2 regions of the Streptomyces sp. NPDC054783 genome follow, and region 1 is predicted to be linked to the other one. Evidence: predicted binding sites of a transcription regulator. Region 1 holds the regulator's gene; the other holds the start of a gene.
What was found. The regulator HspR, encoded in region 1, represses chaperone genes until heat shock. The targets are predictions, from matches to a motif close to TTGAGNNNNNNNNNCTCAA.
Positions count from the first base shown of each region.

Region 2: the regulator HspR is predicted to act here: its motif matches at 3,106-3,124, upstream of lon (endopeptidase La).

Region 1 is NZ_JBSHAY010000003.1:98,438-104,965, forward strand. Features, by position in the region: gene ACWGJ5_RS07385 (helix-turn-helix transcriptional regulator) at 1-910, shown strand, start outside; gene ACWGJ5_RS07390 (LuxR C-terminal-related transcriptional regulator) at 873-1,919, opposite strand; gene ACWGJ5_RS07395 (sugar ABC transporter substrate-binding protein) at 2,266-3,369, opposite strand; gene ACWGJ5_RS07400 (heat shock protein transcriptional repressor HspR) at 3,756-4,202, opposite strand; gene dnaJ (molecular chaperone DnaJ) at 4,208-5,380, opposite strand; gene grpE (nucleotide exchange factor GrpE) at 5,417-6,082, opposite strand; gene dnaK (molecular chaperone DnaK) at 6,079-6,528, opposite strand, start outside.
Region 2 is NZ_JBSHAY010000002.1:139,237-145,764, reverse strand. Features, by position in the region: gene ACWGJ5_RS04970 (serine/threonine-protein kinase) at 1-515, opposite strand, end outside; gene lon (endopeptidase La) at 663-3,083, opposite strand; gene ACWGJ5_RS04960 (rhomboid-like protein) at 3,256-4,080, opposite strand; gene ACWGJ5_RS04955 (spermine/spermidine synthase domain-containing protein) at 4,278-4,955, shown strand; gene ACWGJ5_RS04950 (response regulator transcription factor) at 5,069-5,809, shown strand; gene ACWGJ5_RS04945 (ATP-binding protein) at 5,806-6,528, shown strand, end outside.

The sequences.
Region 1 (6,528 bases):
GATACCCGTCGGCGAGGCCGCCGAGGTGCCCTGCCTCACCGACTTCGGGCTGCTCCACCCGGCCCTGGACGACGTCGGTCTGCTCGAACCGGTCGCACCCGCCGCGGCACTGCACCGGCTGCTGCGCGCCTCCGCGGCACGGGTCGCCGCGGAACGGCGGCGCGAGGACCGGCTGGTGGAGCGGTTCGGCCGGCTCCTGCGGATCGGCGTACGGCAGACGCCCGGCACCGGCACCGGGCCGGCGATGCTGCGGCTGCTCAGCGGCACCGAGCAGATCAACCGGGCCATCACCGACGCGATGGTCGACGCCACCGAGGAGTCCCTGACCATCCAGCCGCACTCCGGCCTCACCGGGGCGCGCGGCGAGGCGGCCCGCGACGCCGCCTTCCTGCGCGACCAGGCCCTGCTGGACCGCGGCGGCCGCATCCGCGTCCTCTACCAGCACACCCTGCGCCATGTGCCGCTCGTGTACGGCCCGCTGGAGCACTTCCGGCACGGCGACACCGAGGCCCGCAGCCTGGACGAGGTGCCGGACCGGCTCATCGTCATCGACCGCAAGATCGCCTTCCTCCCGGCCAACGAGGACGGCACCCTCGCCCTGGAGGTCCGCCACCCGGCCCTGATCAAGTACTTCGTCACCACCTTCGACCGGCTCTGGCGGCTGGCCACGCCGATGTTCCCGAAGGCGGTGCAGCCGCCGTCGGTGAACGGCGTCACGCCCCGCCAGCGCGCCATCGCCGCCCTGCTGGTCGAGGGCCACACCGACGCCGTCATCGCCGACCGCCTGGGCATGAACATCCGCACCGCCCGCCTGCACATCGCCAAACTCGCCGCCACCCTCGGCAGCGACAGCCGGGCCCAGCTGGGCTACCTCATCGCACGCTCGGGGATTCTTGATCAGGAACCGTGAGCGCGCGGGCCGGCAGGCCGGCCCCGCGGTGGCCGTCCAGGCCGACCTGGGCGATCCGGACGCCCAGCTGGGTACGGCTGGCCGCGCCGAGGGTCTCCGACAGCCGGGCGATGTGGGCGCGGCAGGTGCGCACGCTGATGCCGAGCCGCTCGGCGATCACGGCGTCCTGGTGGCCCTCGGCGAGCAGCGCGGCGATGGACTGCTCGCGGTGCGAGATGCCCTCGATACCGGTGTCGGGGAGGGGCGCCGTCAGCGGGATGGCGAGGCGCCAGAGCCGCTCGAAGACCGTCACCAGGTATTCGACCAGGGCCGGGTGACGCAGTTCCAGGGCCATCGTGCGGTCGGCGTTGGCGGGGATGAAGGCCACCGTGCGGTCGAAGAGGATCAGCCGGTCGATCACCTCGTCCAGGGTGCGGGCCTCCACCGTGTCGCCCATCAGCTCCAGGTAGTTCAGCAGGCCCTGGCCGTGCCGGGCCACATGCGTGTACAGGTCGCGCATGCGCACGCCCCGGCCGCGCAGGGCCAGCGCCCGGTGCAGCCCCTCGGTCAGCTCGGCCTCCCGGCGGATGCCGCCGGGCTGCACGGTGAGCACCTCGGTCGTGCAGGCCTCGGTCGCCTCGTCCATCGCGGCCTGGATCCGGGAGAGCCCGTCCAGCACCCGGATAGCGCTGCCCTCGGCCGGTGCGGCCAGTGCGCCCAGCTGACGGCCGAGTCCGGCGTACCACTCGAAGGCGGCCACCGCCGAGCCCACCCGCCGCTGGCTCTCGCTGACCTCGTCGTAGACCCCGCGCAGCAGCCTGGTCATGACCTCCTGCGGGGAGGTCGGCACCAGCCAGTCCATGTCGTCGGGGTCCGGGTGCAGCAGGGCCAGTTCCAGCAGGCAGGGCACCGCCTCGGCATCAGTGCGCGGCACGCGCCCCCGGCGTACGGCCCGGGAATAGATCCGGTCGCCGGCCGCGCACAGTCGGTCGGCGCCGTGTGGATGTTCCTCCGCCCCGCGCCCGGCCATCGCCCATTCCACCCCCGGTGTGCTGCCACTTCCGCAGCGCAACTATGCGCGGCGCCGACCGGGTCCGCAACACGGCTCACCACAACAGAGCTGCCGTTAAACGCTGTTATGTCCGGGTATCGGTCAGGCTCCGCCCCTCGCATTGCAACAAGCTGACGGTGGTGGCCCGGACTGCGTCACGGCATCGTTGGTCCCACTTCCCCCGGGTGTCACACCGGCAAACCCGAGGGATCCCGTAGGGGCTCGCGCCCCGCGCCCACGGGGGTGGCGCGGGGCGGGCCCGCTCCGCCGGAAAGCCGCATGCCCGTCACAACCCCGCGCCCCTTCGGGCGCGGGGATTCGTGCCCTACTTCAAGCCCAGCGCCGCGCACGCCGCCCTGTACTTGGGGGTGCAGATGTCGGCCACGGTGTAGATGCCGTCCGCGACGACCGTGGACTTGATGTTGCTCTTGGTCAGGGCGACCGGCTGGATCAGCTTGGACGGGATGCTCTTGGTGGTGGGGCTGTCGACCTTGTCCTGGGTGAGCGCGTCGAACTGGATGTCCTTGCCCTGAACCTTGGCGACGGCCATCTGTGCGGCGGCCTCGGCCTCGTCCGGGTAGGCCTTGTAGACGCTCATGTACTGCTCACCGGCCACGATCCGCTGGACGGCGTCGAGTTCCGCGTCCTGGCCGGTGACCGGCGGCAGGTTCGTGACGCCGGCGGCCTTCAGGGCCTTGATGACACCGCCGGCCATGCCGTCGTTGGCGGCGTAGACGCCGGCGATGTTGCTCTTGCCGATCGCGCTGATGGCCCTGGCCATCTCGGTCTCGGCGAGCTCCGGCTTCCAGTCCGTGGTGTCGTACGTCGCCGCGATCGTCGCATGGCCGGTCAGCTCGGAGAGCGCGCCCTGCTTGAACTGCTTGGCGTTCGGGTCGGTGGGCGAGCCGTTCACCATGACGATCTTGTGGGAGCTGTCGGCCGAGCCGAGGGCCTCCAGCAGGGTGCGGCCCTGCACCTCGCCGACGAGCTCGTTGTCGAAGGAGACGTAGGCGTCGATCGGGCCCTCGGCGAGACGGTCGTAGGCGATGACCGGAATACCCGCGTCCTTGGCCTTCGTGACCTCGGGGGCGATGGCGTGCGAGTCGACCGCGTCGATCATGATGATGTCGACCTTCTCGTCGATCATCTTCTGCATCTGCGAGGCCTGCTGGGAGGCGTTCGCGTCGGCGTTTTCGTACTCGACCTTGCCCTGCTTGCCGGTGAGTTCGGCCACCTTGTCCTTGATGATGGGGTAGTCGAACTTGTCGTAACGGGTGTTCGCCTTCTCCGGCAGCAGAAGGCCCACGGTGATGTCGTTGCCCTTGCTCGGGCTCGCGCTCGCGCCGTCCCCCGTTGCTCCCAGCACGCCACAACCGGCGAGCGAGAGGGTCATCGTGGATGCGGCCACGGATATGGCGATACGACGCATTCGAGGGCTCACTTCAGGTGCGTTCCGGACGTAGGGCTGCTATACGACCCAGGTGTCTGAAAAGACAACGCGGAGGCCCCACCCGGCGTCAAGCGGAATCACTTAACGAGTCCGCAACACCACGCTCGGCTGACCCTGTGAAGGAGGAGCGGAATCATCTCCAAACACTCTTTACGGACCCTCCATTCAAAGGGAGTTCACGGATCGGCAAAGATCGGTGCAACCAGCCGGGTTCTCCGCGAGTCGTGATCACCGGCGGTCGTGCGCCGCTTCCCCGACTCGACCAGACGACCGAACGAACCCAGCCAGGCTCCGTGCGGCTCCTGACACGGTGAAGGGGCCCGCGGAAGACCGCGGGCCCCTTCACCGTGTTCGCTCAGTCCTGCTCAGTCCTGCTGCCGCTTCGGCCGCCACACCACCAGCGCGGTGGTCTGCTGGACCTCCTGGTACGGGACCAGGTCGCGGCGGTAGGAGGCGTGGACGGCGGCCTCGCGCTGCTGCATCGCGGCCGCCGCGCCGTCCAGGGCCGCCTCCAGCTCCGCGACGCGGGACTGCAGGGCGGCGACCTGGTTCTCCAGTTCGATGATGCGCTTGATGCCGGCCAGGTTGATGCCCTCGTCCTGCGACAACTGCTGCACCTGGCGGAGCAGTTCGATGTCACGGGCCGAGTAGCGGCGGCCCCGGCCCGCGGTGCGGTCGGGGGAGACCAGGCCCAGGCGGTCGTACTGGCGCAGCGTCTGCGGGTGGAGTCCGGAGAGCTGGGCCGCCACCGAGATGACGTAGACCGGGGTCTCCTCGGTCAGTTCATACGGGTTACGTCGACGGCCGTCCATCTCTCTCAGTCTCCCTTCGCGGCCTCGAACAGCTCCGCCCGCGGATCCTCGCCCGCGGTCGCCTCGCGATACGCCTCGAGCGCGTCACGAGCCTTCCCCGACACGTCCTTGGGCACACGCACCTCGACGGTGACCAACAGGTCGCCGCGGGTGCCGTCCTTGCGGACCGCGCCCTTGCCCCGGGCGCGCATGGTGCGGCCGTTGGGCGTGCCGGGCGGCAGCTTGAGGGTGACGGGCGGGCCGCCCAGGGTGGGGACCCGCACCTCGCCGCCGAGCGCGGCCTCGGCGAAGGTCACCGGGACGGTCACCGTGAGGTTGTCGCCCTTGCGCCCGAACACCGGGTGCTCGCCGACGTGTACGACGACGTAGAGGTCGCCCGCCGATCCGCCCCGCTCGCCGGGCGCGCCCTTGCCGCGCAGCCGGATGCGCTGGCCGTCGGTCACCCCGGCCGGGATGCGGACCTGCATGGTGCGCGAGGACTTGGCGCGTCCGCTGCCCTTGCACTCCATGCAGGGGTGCTCGGCGATCAGGCCGCGGCCCTTGCAGTCGGGGCAGGGGTCGGTGAGCGAGAAGCCGCCGCCGGAGCCCCGGGCGACCTGCCCGGTGCCGACGCAGGTCGGGCACACGCGCGGTGTGCCGTTCTTGTCGCCGGTGCCCGAGCAGGCCTTGCAGGGCGCCTGGGAGGACATCCGCAGGGGCACCGTGGCGCCCTCGATGGCCTCCGTGAAGCTCAGCGTGACCTCGGACTCGATGTCCTGGCCGCGCCGGGGCTGGGTCCGCGTGCCGGCGGTGCCGCCGCGGTTGAACAGGCCCCCGAAGACGTCACCGAGTCCGCCCCCGAAGCCTCCGCCCTGGGTGGTGGTCCCGCCGCCTCCGAAGAGGTCGCCCAGGTCGAAGTTGAAGGAGCCGCCGGCGCCCGGCCCGGGGCGGAAGCCGCCGTTGCCGAACAGGGCGCGAGCCTCGTCGTACTCCTTGCGCTTCTTGGGGTCGCCGAGGACGTCGTTCGCCTCGGAGATCTCCTTGAAGCGCTCCTCGGCCTTGACGTTGCCCTTGTTGGCGTCCGGGTGGAACTCGCGGGCGAGCTTCCGGTACGCCTTCTTGATCTCGGCCTCGGTGGCGTCCTTGGGGACGCCGAGGACCTTGTAGTAGTCCTTCTCGATGAAGTCCTTGGTGCTCATCCCCGACGTCCCTCCTTCCCCTCAGTGGTCTTCACGTCAGCCCTCGTCCGGGCCACCGTTCTCCTTGTCGTCGGCCTGCTTCGCCTCGGTGGTGTCCTCGGCGCCCTCGGCCTTGACGGTCTGCGCACCCGGCTGCGGCTCGGCGACGGCCACCCGCGCGGGGCGGATGGTGCGCTCGCCGATGCGATACCCGGGCTGCAGGATCGCCACGCAGGTCGTCTCCGTGACGTCCGGCGCGTAACTGTGCATCAGGGCCTCGTGGATGGTCGGGTCGAAGGGCTCGCCCTCCTTGCCGAACTGCTGCAGGCCCATCTTGGCCGCGACGGTCTCCAGCGACTCGGCCACCGACTTGAAGCCGCCGACCAGTTCGCCGTGTTCCCGCGCGCGGCCGATGTCGTCGAGCACGGGCAGGAGCTCGGTCAGGAGGTTCGCGATGGCGATCTCCTTGACCGTGATCCGGTCCCGCTCGACCCGGCGGCGGTAGTTCTGGTACTCGGCCTGGAGCCGCTGGAGGTCCACCGTGCGCTCGTGCAGCGCGGTGCGCACCTGGTCCAGCTGGGCGACCAGACCGGCACTTTCGTTTCCGTCCCCGGCCGGGGCCGCCCCCTCCTGGGAGGAGGCGGCCTTCGGCTCGGCGTCGTCGGAGGTGGCGCCGGAGGGGACGTCGGGCTTCTCTTCAAAGCCCGGGGTCTCCTCCGTCACGCGGCACCGTCCTTGCGCTCGTCGTCCACGATCTCGGCGTCCACGACGTCGTCGTCGGCGGCCTTGGCGCCACCGGCGGCGGCACCCTCCGGGCCGGCCTGCGCGGCCTGGGCGTCGGCGTACATGGCCTGGCCCAGCTTCTGCGAGACGGCCGCGACCTTCTCGGTGGCGGTGCGGATCTCGGCGGTGTCCTCGCCCGTGAGCTTCTCCTTCAGCTCGGCGACGGCCTCCTCGACCTCGGTCTTGATCTCGCCCGGGACCTTGTCCTCGTTGTCCTTGAGGAACTTCTCGGTCTGGTAGACGAGCTGCTCGCCCTGGTTGCGGGTCTCGGCGGCCTCGCGGCGGCGGTGGTCCTCCTCCGCGTACTGCTCGGCCTCCTGGCGCATCCGGTCGACCTCGTCCTTCGGCAGCGAGGAGCCGCCGGTGACGGTCATCTTCTGCTCCTT
Region 2 (6,528 bases), on a different contig from region 1:
TTCTTCGCCAGTCCGAAGTCGGTGAGATAGACGTGCTCGGGGTGGTCGCTGTCGACGACCTTGGCGATCAGGACGTTCCCGGGTTTGACGTCCCGGTGCACCAGCTCGCGCGCGTGGGCCGCGTCCAGGGCGGACGCCAGCTGGGCCGTTATGCGCAGCGCGACCGGCACCGGCAGCCGGACCTCGCTGTCGATCAGGGCGCGCAGGTCCTGCCCGGAGACGTAGCACATGGCGATGTAGAGCAGCCCGTCGAACTCGCCGGCCTCGAAGACGGGGACGATGTTGGGATGGTCGATGGCGGCGGCCACCCGGGACTCCTGGGCGAAACGGCGGCGGAAGGCGTCGTTCCTGGTGTACTCGGGGGCGAGCAGCTTGAGGGCGACCGTCCGGCCGAGGCGCAGGTCCCTGGCACGGTAGACGACGGCCATGCCTCCGCGACCGAGTTCGCGCTCCACCTTGTAGCCCGCGATCTCGGCCCCGATCAGACCGGAGGGGCTCTTGGGGGGCCAACTCACGCCTGAATTCTATCGACCCATGCCGGTATGAGCGCGGTACGACGATCCCCGCACGCACATATGGTGGAGGCCCGGGCCTCCCTCACGGGACCCGGGCCTCCACTCGTCCCATGCCCGCGGGCGGAGCCCGCTGATGGGCACCGTCCGTCACGCCGCCACGGGAACCTCCGGCGTCGCGCCGTTCACCGCGGGCGCGAGTGCCAGTTCCAGGACCTGGCGGACGTCGGTCACGGTGTGGACGCCGAGCTTGTCCAGCACCTCGGCCGGGACGTCGTCCAGGTCGGGTTCGTTGCGCTTGGGGATGATCACGGTGGTCACCCCGGCGCGGTGCGCGGCGAGCAGCTTCTGCTTCACGCCGCCGATGGGCAGTACCCGGCCGGTCAGCGAGACCTCGCCGGTCATGGCGACGTCCGTGCGGACCAGGCGGCCGGAGAGCAGGGACGCCAGGGCCGTCGTCATCGTGATGCCGGCGCTCGGGCCGTCCTTCGGGACCGCGCCCGCCGGGAAGTGGATGTGCACGCCCCGGTCTTTCAAGTCGCCCACGGGCAACTCCAGTTCGGCGCCGCGGCTGCGCAGGAAGCTCAGCGCGATCTGCGCCGACTCCTTCATCACGTCCCCGAGCTGACCGGTCAGGGTCAGGCCCGCGGCGCCCGTCTCCGGGTCGGCCAGGGAGGCCTCGACGTAGAGCACGTCGCCGCCCGCGCCGGTGACCGCGAGACCCGTCGCCACGCCGGGGACGGATGTACGGCGCTCGGCCGGGTCCTGGGCGGACTCGGGCACGTGGTGCGGGCGCCCGACCAGGTCGCGCAGGTCGGCGTCCGTCACGGTGAACGGCAGCTCCCGTTCGCCGAGTTCGTGCTGGGCCGCGACCTTGCGCAACAGCCGTGCGATCGAGCGCTCCAGGGTGCGCACGCCCGCCTCGCGGGTGTACTCGCCGGCCAGCTTGCGCAGGGCGCTCTCGTCGATCGTGACCTCGTCCGCGCCCAGTCCCGCCCGCTCCAGCTGGCGCGGGAGCAGGTGGTCGCGGGCGATGACGACCTTCTCGTCCTCTGTGTAGCCGTCCAGGCGGACGATCTCCATACGGTCGGCGAGCGCCTCCGGGATGGCCTCCATGACGTTGGCGGTGGCCAGGAACACCACGTCCGACAGGTCGAGTTCGACCTCCAGGTAGTGGTCCCGGAAGGTGTGGTTCTGGGCCGGGTCCAGGACTTCGAGCAGGGCCGCGGCCGGGTCGCCGCGGAAGTCGGAGCCCACCTTGTCGATCTCGTCCAGCAGGACCACCGGGTTCATGGACCCGGCCTCCTTGACGGCCCGCACGATGCGGCCGGGCAGCGCGCCGACGTAGGTACGGCGGTGGCCGCGGACCTCGGCCTCGTCGCGGACGCCGCCGAGGGCGACTCGGACGAACTTGCGGCCCATGGCGTGCGCGACCGACTCACCGAGGCTGGTCTTGCCGACGCCGGGCGGGCCCACCAGGGCCAGTACGGCACCTCCGCGCCGGCCGCCGATGACGCCGAGCCCGCGCTCACCGCGCCGCTTGCGCACCGCGAGGTACTCGGTGATGCGCTCCTTCACGTCCTCCAGGCCCGCGTGCTCGGCGTCCAGGATCGCCTTGGCGCCCTGGATGTCGTACGCGTCCTCGGTCCGTTCGTTCCAGGGCATCTCCAGGACGGTGTCCAGCCAGGTGCGGATCCAGGAGCCCTCCGGGGACTGGTCGCTGGACCGCTCCAGCTTGTCGACCTCCTTGAGCGCGGCCTCGCGGACCTTCTCCGGCAGGTCGGCGGCCTCGACGCGGGCGCGGTAGTCGTCGGACTCCTCGCCGTCCTGCTCGCCGTTCAGCTCGCGCAGTTCCTTGCGGACGGCCTCCAGCTGGCGGCGCAGCAGGAACTCGCGCTGCTGCTTGTCGACGCCCTCCTGGACGTCCTTGGCGATGGTCTCGGCCACGTCCTGCTCGGCGAGGTGGTCGCGGAGTTGCTGTGTGGCGAGCTTCAACCGGGCCACCGGGTCGGCGGTCTCCAGCAGTTCGACCTTCTGTTCGATGGCGAGGAACGGCGAGTAGCCGGAGTTGTCGGCGAGCGCGGAGACGTCGTCGATGGCCTGGACGCGGTCCACGACCTGCCAGGCGCCGCGCTTCTTCAGCCAGGTGGTGGCGAGCGCCTTGTACTCCTTGACGAGGTCGGCGGCCTGGCCCGGCAGCGGGTCCGGCACGCTCTCCTCGACGCGGGCGCCCTCGACCCACAGGGCCGCGCCGGGACCGGTGGTGCCGGCGCCGATGCGCACGCGGCTCCGGCCGCGGATCAGAGCCCCCGGGTCACCGTCGGCCAGCCGGCCGACCTGCTCGACCGTGCCCAGCACACCGGTCTTCGCGTACGTGCCGTCGATGCGGGGCACCAGCAGCACCCTGGGCTTGCCCGGTTCCGACCGGGCGGCGGCCTGTGCGGCCTCCACCGCGGCCCGTACCTCGGCGTCGCTCAGGTCCAGCGGGACCACCATGCCGGGCAGCACGACCTCGTCGTCGAGCGGCAGCACGGGCAGGACGAGCGTGAACGCCGGTGACTCAGTAGCCATGATCTCCCCTTCGGCAGTCAAGTTGAGCTATGCCGACTCAACCGGTGGGGAGGGGCTGGTGTTCCCCTTGCTTGTTCGCTCTCAGCGATCAAGCTCGCCCAAGGGGGGTCCCATCAAGCTCGCCGAGGGGTGCCGTCAAGTTCACCCAAGGGGACGCCAGTTCCCTGCGCCCCTAGCGGGGCGCCTTCTGCCACCGGCGCACCAGAGGCCAGCTCGCCACACCTATCGTCAGCGCGATCAGGTGGCCCCAGTTCGTCATCGGGTCCTCGAAGGCGATCAGGTCGCCGAGGAGCTCGGCGGCCGTCACGGTGAGGAGGGGCCAGCGCAGCCAGGGGCCGAGGAGGCCGGAGAGGGCGCCGATGCTGGCCGCGACGCCGAAGCTGATGCCGTAGTCGAGGCGGTGCAGTGAGGTGGGCGGGAGGTGGCCGACCAGGACGGCTAGGCCCACGGGGATCTCGGTGGCGAGCGTGGCCAGGACGTGCCCGGCGAGGAAGACGCAGGCCGCACGCGCACCCCCTGTCCGCCGTTCCAGCGCGGTGAGCACCAGCACGAACGCGAGCGCGTACGGCGAGAGGACGCCGCCCGCGATCCACAGCGCGCTCGCCGGCAGCACCAGCGCGGGTGTGCGCACCAGGTGGGCCACGTCCGTGCTGGAGTCCTGGTAGAGGGTGTGCACCAGGGCGGGGTCGGCCAGGGCCGCGAACACGGAGGTGACGGCCAGGACGGCCGTGTAGGCGAAGGTGAACGGGGTGCCGGCGGGCGTGGGCAGCAGGCGCCACAGCCGCGGAAGCGGGAGCGACAGCGGTGCGGTCGGACGCCGGTCGACGGGGGCGGGTCCGGGAGCGGGGGCGAGGGGCGCAGCGTGCCGCTGGCGTGGCACGCCGTCCAGCAGATCCGCGATCGCGGGCACCGGGACGGCGGCGATGCCGTCCGGGAGGGGCGCGCCCGTAAGGGGCGGGGACGCGGCCGCCGCAGGGCCCGTCGCGGTCCGTTCCACGCTGTGGCACTCCTTCCGTCGTGCCCCAACCCTTCGGCTTCCAGGGGCCGCTGTCTATGACCGACGCCACGCGAGAGCCGATTCACAGCAACCTCCTACGTTCCGGCTGCGTCCGCGCCCCGCACCGAAAGGGTGCACGTCAGTGCGACATCCCTAATTCCCGTGAAGGTCAAGGTGTGTTCAAGGAAGATGGGGGCATGACTGCCGTGTACGACTCCCCCGTGGTCCTCGACCGACGCGACGGCCCGTACGGCGAGGTGGTGCTGCGCCGGCACGGGGCGCTGTTGCAGATCATCGCCAACGGCTGTTTCCTGATGGACACCTCCGACGGCCGCTCGGAGCGGCTGCTGGTCGACGCCGCGTACCGGGCGCTGGACGGGCGGCCGGAGGCGAAGGTGCTGATCGGCGGGCTGGGCGTGGGATTCTCACTCGCACATGCCGCGGCCGACCCCGGGTGGGGGCGGATCACCGTCGTGGAGCGCGAGCCCGCCGTCGTCGACTGGCACCGGGACGGGCCGCTGGCGGAGGTGTCCGCGACGGCGCTCGGCGATCCGCGCACCGAGATCGTGCAGGACGATCTCCTGGCGTTCGTCAATGAGACATCCGACACGTACGACGCACTCTGCCTGGACATCGACAACGGTCCCGGCTGGACGGTCACGGACGGCAACCGCAGCCTCTACTCACCGGCCGGACTCGCCGCCTGCGCAAGGGTGTTGAGCCCCGGCGGGGTGCTCGCGGTGTGGTCCGCCGAACCGTCGCCGGAATTTGAAGGTACCTTGTGGAATGCCGGGTTCCAGCAGGTGCGTACCGAAGAGGTGCCCGTTGCCCGGGGCGTTCCGGACGCGGTGCACCTCGGCGTACGCCCTGGATAGCGACAGCGCGGTGTATCCCCGTAATGTGCTGCCGTGACGCGGATCATTCAAGCGTCAATCGCAGACATGGGATCACCCCACGGGTTCCGGAAAGCAACAAGCAGGGGCGGGCGATGGAGCAGACACACACCTCCCAGAGCGGCGCGGCGACGACCACCCCGGGCGCACAGCGCCGGGTACTGGTCGTCGAGGACGACCCGACGATCGTCGACGCCATCGCGGCCCGGCTGCGCGCCGAGGGATTTCTCGTACAGACCGCGTCGGACGGCCCGGCCGCCGTCGACACGGCCGAGGCCTGGCAGCCCGACCTGCTGATCCTCGACATCATGCTGCCGGGCTTCGACGGCCTGGAGGTCTGCCGGCGGGTGCAGGCGCAGCGCCCCGTGCCGGTGCTGATGCTGACCGCGCGCGACGACGAGACGGACATGCTGGTCGGTCTCGGGGTCGGCGCGGACGACTACATGACCAAGCCGTTCTCGATGCGTGAGCTGGCCGCACGCGTGCACGTGCTGCTGCGCCGGGTGGAGCGGGCGGCGCTGGCCGCGACCACCCCGCGCTCCGGCATCCTGCGGCTCGGCGAGCTGGAGATCGACCACGCGCAGCGCCGGGTGCGGGTGAAGTCCGAGGACGTCCACCTCACGCCCACCGAGTTCGACCTGCTGGTGTGCCTGGCGAACACCCCGCGCGCGGTGCTCTCCCGGGAGCAGCTGCTGGCCGAGGTGTGGGACTGGGCGGACGCCTCCGGCACCCGTACGGTCGACAGCCACATCAAGGCGCTGCGCCGGAAGATCGGCGCCGAGCGGATCCGTACGGTGCACGGGGTCGGGTACGCGCTGGAGACGCCCACGCCATGAGCAGCGACGGGCGTCAGGCCGCGCGCAGAGGCCCCGGGGAGGATCCCTGGGGCGGCGTACGCCCGTTCTCGATCAAGACCAAGCTGGGCGCGCTCGTCGTCATCTCGGTGCTGATCACCACCGGTCTGTCGATGATCGCGGTGCACACCAAGACCGAGCTGCGCTTCATCACGGTCTTCTCCATGATCGCCACCCTGCTGATCACGCAGTTCGTGGCTCATTCGCTCACCATGCCGCTGGACGAGATGAACACGGTGGCGCGGTCGATCTCCGAGGGTGACTACACCCGCCGGGTGAGCGAGGGCCGCCGGGACGAGCTGGGCGACCTGGCCCGGACGATCAACGTCATGGCGGACGAGCTGGAGGCCCAGGACCGCCAGCGCAAGGAACTGGTCGCGAATGTCTCCCACGAGCTGCGCACCCCCATCGCGGGCCTGCGAGCGGTGCTGGAGAACATCGTCGACGGGGTCACCGAGGCCGACCCGGAGACCATGCGGACGGCCCTGAAGCAGACCGAGCGGCTCGGCCGGCTCGTGGAGACCCTGCTGGACCTGTCCCGACTCGACAACGGCGTCGTACCGCTGAAGATGCGGCGCTTCGAGGTGTGGCCGTACCTCTCGGGCGTGCTGAAGGAGGCCAACATGGTGGCCTCGGCACGCGCGGGCATAGCCTCCGGCTCCGGCAGCCACACGCGCACCGACGTCCATCTGCACCTGGAC